2 regions of the Pseudaquabacterium prasiolae genome follow, and region 2 is predicted to be linked to the other one. Evidence: predicted binding sites of a transcription regulator. Region 2 holds the regulator's gene; the other holds the start of a gene.

Region 1 (2,195 bases), on a different contig from region 2:
GCCGTGGCCGATGTGGCCTGGCGGCACGAACCCGTGCTCACCGAGCTGGCGCGCTGGGCCGACTACCTGGTGGTGATCACCGCCGGTGGTCCCGAGACCCGGCACCTGGTGAATGCCGGCGTGCTGGACGCGCTGGGCCCCGACGGCTTTCTGGTCAACGTGGCGCGCGGCAGCGTGGTCGACGAGGCCGCCTTGCTGGCCGCCCTGCAGCAGCGCCGCATTGCCGGCGCCGGGCTGGATGTATATGACGACGAGCCGCGCGTGCCCGAGGCCTTCTTTGCGCTCGACAACGTGGTGCTGGCACCGCACATCGCCAGCGCCACGCGCGAGACGCGCCAGGCCATGGCCGACCGCGTGGCCGAGAACCTGGCCGCTTTTTTCGAGCGCGGGCAACTCGTTTCGGCTGCGTAAGCCGCCGGCCGGGCGCGCTCAGGGCCGGCGCCGCGCCGCCATCTCGGCGCCCATGGCCGGCCACTCGGCCGCCGGCGTGGCGGCGCGGGCGGCCGGGAACACCAGCTCGTCTTCCAGCGCCAGATGCCCGGCATGGCGCGCAATGAAGGCCTCGGCCGCCTGCTGCCAGCCGGCGGCCGGCACCGCACCATCCCGCAGCGCGGCCAGCGCCGGCCCCAGCGTGGCCCACAGTGCGGCAAAGGCGGCGTGGTCGGCCAGCAGGCGGGCGGCGGCCTCGCGCTGCGCGGGCTCGGCGGCCGCGGCCAGGCGCGGCAGCACATGGCGTTCTTCGTCCAGATGGTGCTGCGGCGCGGCGATCTCGAAATAACGCCACACATCGGCGGCCGCACTGCGTGCCGCGGCATCGGCGCCCTGCGCCTGCCAGTGCGCCAGCAGGCGCTGCAGCAGGGCCAGCGAGCGCCGCACCCGCTCGTGGCAGGCGGCCAGCATCTCGAAAGGCTGCTCAAAACCCACCCCGGGCGCGGCCTGGCCAGGGGCTGAAATGGTGTGCAGGCGGCTCATGCGGCCGGATTGTCGGCGCAGTGCCGGCCGCCGCGCCGCCGCGCCGCTGCACCGTGCACTTTTTTGCGGTTTCAAGCGGCGGCGGGAGGCCGCCGGGTGGCTGGTTTGCGCCAGCGCGTGCTGCCCCTGCGCCCGCGCTTGATCCAACGCAACCCGGGCCCCGGGGTGCTCGCCGACAGTTGGCCCAACAGGACGTCGGCCGCCATCTGCTGTGAACGGGTGCCCGGCCACCGTCCGCCGCATCGACACCGAACCCGACCGACGCATGGAACCCCGATACGCTGCTCCCCTCGGCACGCCGGTGCTGCGCGAGGCCGCCGGCATCCGGCTGGCTGGCGAGGCCGGCGCCGCGCTGCGGGCCACCCAGGCCAAGGCCATGGCCAGCGACGCCGAGCTGTGGCGCGCGCTGCTGGGCGGCGCCCCGCTGTCCGACGCCGAGGCCGGCGCGCTCGAAGCGCTGGCCCGGACCCACACCGTGCCCACCGGGCAGGGCGTGCTCAGCCGCAGCGCTGCCGCCGACACCCTGGTGGCCCTGCGCAGCGGCGAGGTGGCGCTGGGCTTTCGCACCGCCGACGGCACCTTTCGCACCGAGCGCATCGTGCGCGGCCCGGCCTGGCTGGATCTCAGCTCGGCCTGGACCGGCGACACCCATGTGATGGACGCCCAGGCCCTGGGCCCGGCCCAGGTGGTCGAGCTGCCGCGTGCGGCCCTGGCCGCGCGGCTGGCGGTGCACCCGGGCCTGGCCCAGCGGGTCATCGAAGGCCTGGCGCGCGAGGTGCAGGCCCTGGCCGTCAACACCCACGAGCTGATGCACAAGGACGCGCCGGCCCGCCTGGCGCAATGGCTGCACCAGCGCTGCGAGCCGGTCGACGACACCGGCAACCAGGCCGTGGTGCGCCTGCACGAGCGCAAGCGCGACGTGGCCTCGCAGCTGGCGATCACGCCCGAGACCCTGTCGCGGCTGATGCGCAGCTTCACCCGCCAGGGCGTGATCGAGGTTTCGGGCTACCTGGTGCGGGTGCTCGACACCGTGGCGCTGGAGCGCCTGGCCCAGGCCTGAGCGGCGCGGCGCCGCCGGGTCGACGCCGGGGTGCAGCCGCCCGTCGATCACGCGCACGGCCTTCAATTCGGCCTTGGGGCCTTCGAGCCAGGCGCTTCAGCGCCAGTGGTTGTTGCCGATGGACGGCTCGCTCTGAACGATGCGCAGGCTCATTGTGGGGGCG
Region 2 (2,195 bases):
CGCACGGCGCCGGTGCAGCCCACCGGCAACATGCCGGCAGTACAGGCCCGCAACCATGCCGCCACCGCGGCGCCGCGCTGAAGCGCGCGCCAGAGAAGCCCATGTCCACCGGGCGCTTCACCCTGCGGGCCCTGGCCGTGCTGTGGCCGGCCTTCCTGATGGCCGGCGTGCTGGAGATGCTGGTGTTCGCGCTGGTCGATCCGGCCACGCTGCACTGGTTTGGCGGGGCCCCGGTCGAGCTGGCACCAGCGGGCGTCTACACGCTGGCGTTTTTCGTGTTCTGGGGTGTCATCGCCACGGCAGGCGCGCTGACGCAGCTGCTGCACCAGACGGCCGATGAGCTGAACCAGGCCGAATCCGGCCCCGGCCGCCCGCGCTGGCCGGCCTGAGCAGCCGGCCGCAGTGCCTCAGCAGGCGGCGCCGTTGACCAGGCTTTGCAGCATGTCCTGGTCGATGATGCGGATCTGCCGCTGCTTGACCTCGAGAATGCCGTCGTCCTGGAACTTGCTGAAGGTGCGGCTCACCGTCTCGAGCTTCAGGCCCAGGTAGCTGCCGATCTCTTCGCGCGTCATGCGCAGGATCAGCGCCGAGGCCGAAAAGCCACGCGCCTTCAGGCGCTGGGTCAGGTTCAGCAAGAAGGCCGCCAGACGTTCCTCGGCGCGCATGCTGCCCAGCAGCAGCATCACACCATGGTCGCGCACGATCTCGCGGCTCATGATCTTGTGGAACTGGTGCTGCAGCTCGTTGAACTCGCGCGACAGGTCTTCGAGCTGGCGGTAGGGGATCACGCAGACCTGCGAATCCTCCAGCGCCACCGCATCGCAGGTGTGGTTGTCGGTGCTGATGCCGTCCAGCCCCAGCAACTCGCCGGCCATCTGGAAGCCGGTGACCTGGTCGCGCCCGTCCTCCGACGACACGCAGGTCTTGAAAAAACCGGTGCGCACCGCGTAGAGCGACTGGAACTCGTCGCCGGCCCGAAACAGCATGTCGCCCCGCTCAACGGTGCGGCGCGTGGCCACCAGGGTGTCAAGGCGCTCGAGGTTTTCGCGCGTCAGCCCCACCGGCAAGCACAGCTCACGCAGGTTGCAGCTGGAGCAGGCCACCTTGAAGGCATCGGGGCGGACCCGGTTGGCGTCGGCAGCGGCGTTCATGTCAGGCATTGTCAATGCGTCTCCGCGGTTGTTCTGGCGCAAGGTCCAGTGTCTGTGCCCTGGGGTCGTCTGACCGGGCGCAAGCATGGGATCATTGTTTTCCCCCGGCGTAAAGCGCGACTTGAGCCAGATCAAGGCCCGGTTCGGGCGCTTGGGCACAGTGCGGATCATGGATCAATCCGCCATCGACCAGGTGCCTGTGCTCACCGAAGCCATGCTGCGCCGACTGGACCGCCCCGGTCCACGCTACACGTCCTATCCCACCGCCGACCGCTTTGTCGAGGCCTTTGGTGCCGAGGCTTATGTCGGTGCGCTCGCGCAGCGCGCGTCGGGCGCCACCGTGGGCGGGGTGCCACCGCTGTCGCTGTACCTGCACATCCCGTTCTGCGAATCGGTGTGCTACTACTGCGCCTGCAACAAGGTCATCACCAAGCACCATGAGCGCGCGGCCGAGTACCTGGAGGTGCTGGCCCAGGAGGTGGCGCTGAACGTGGCCGTGCTCGGCCGCGGCCAGGCGGTGTCGCAGCTGCACCTGGGCGGCGGCACCCCCACCTTCCTGAGCGACGACGAACTCACCGGCCTGATGGCCATGCTGCGCGAGAACTTTCGCATCGCGCCGGGCGCCGAGGTGTCGATCGAGGTCGATCCACGCACCGCCTCGCCCGAGCGGCTGCGGCACTTCGCGGCGCTCGGTTTCAACCGGCTGAGCTTCGGTGTGCAGGATTTCGACGCCGCGGTGCAGCAGGCGGTGCACCGGGTGCAGCCCTTCGAATCGGTGCGAGAGCTGATGCGCGCGGCGCGCGAGATCGGCTTCGAGTCGATCAATGCCGACCTGATCTACGGCCTGCCCAAGCAGACCCCCGAGTCCTTCACCCGCACCGTGTCGCAGATCGCCGAACTGCGCCCCGACCGCATCGCGCTGTACTCGTACGCCCACCTGCCGCAGCGCTTCAAGCCGCAGCGGCGCATCGTGGTCGAGCAGTTGCCGCCGCCCGAGCACCGCGTGGCCATGCTGGGCGGTGCGATTGCCGGCTTCATCGGCCA

The links. Region 2 encodes FNR, which switches genes on or off when oxygen is low (the NO sensors DNR and NnrR bind a similar motif). Its sites were predicted from a motif close to TTGATNNNNATCAA; they were not measured.
Region 1: a site for FNR is predicted at 1,111-1,124, ahead of N4G63_RS17945 (hemerythrin domain-containing protein). Genes of this name have one in related genera too.

The regions. Positions count from the first base shown of each region.
Region 1 is NZ_JAOCQD020000002.1:1,286,531-1,288,725, reverse strand. It holds gene N4G63_RS17950 (2-hydroxyacid dehydrogenase) at 1-411, shown strand, start outside; gene N4G63_RS17945 (hemerythrin domain-containing protein) at 430-972, opposite strand; gene N4G63_RS17940 (Crp/Fnr family transcriptional regulator) at 1,238-2,032, shown strand.
Region 2 is NZ_JAOCQD020000001.1:2,051,022-2,053,216, reverse strand. It holds gene N4G63_RS08945 (hypothetical protein) at 1-81, shown strand, start outside; gene N4G63_RS08940 (hypothetical protein) at 102-389, shown strand; gene fnr (fumarate/nitrate reduction transcriptional regulator Fnr) at 408-1,151, opposite strand; gene hemN (oxygen-independent coproporphyrinogen III oxidase) at 1,321-2,195, shown strand, end outside.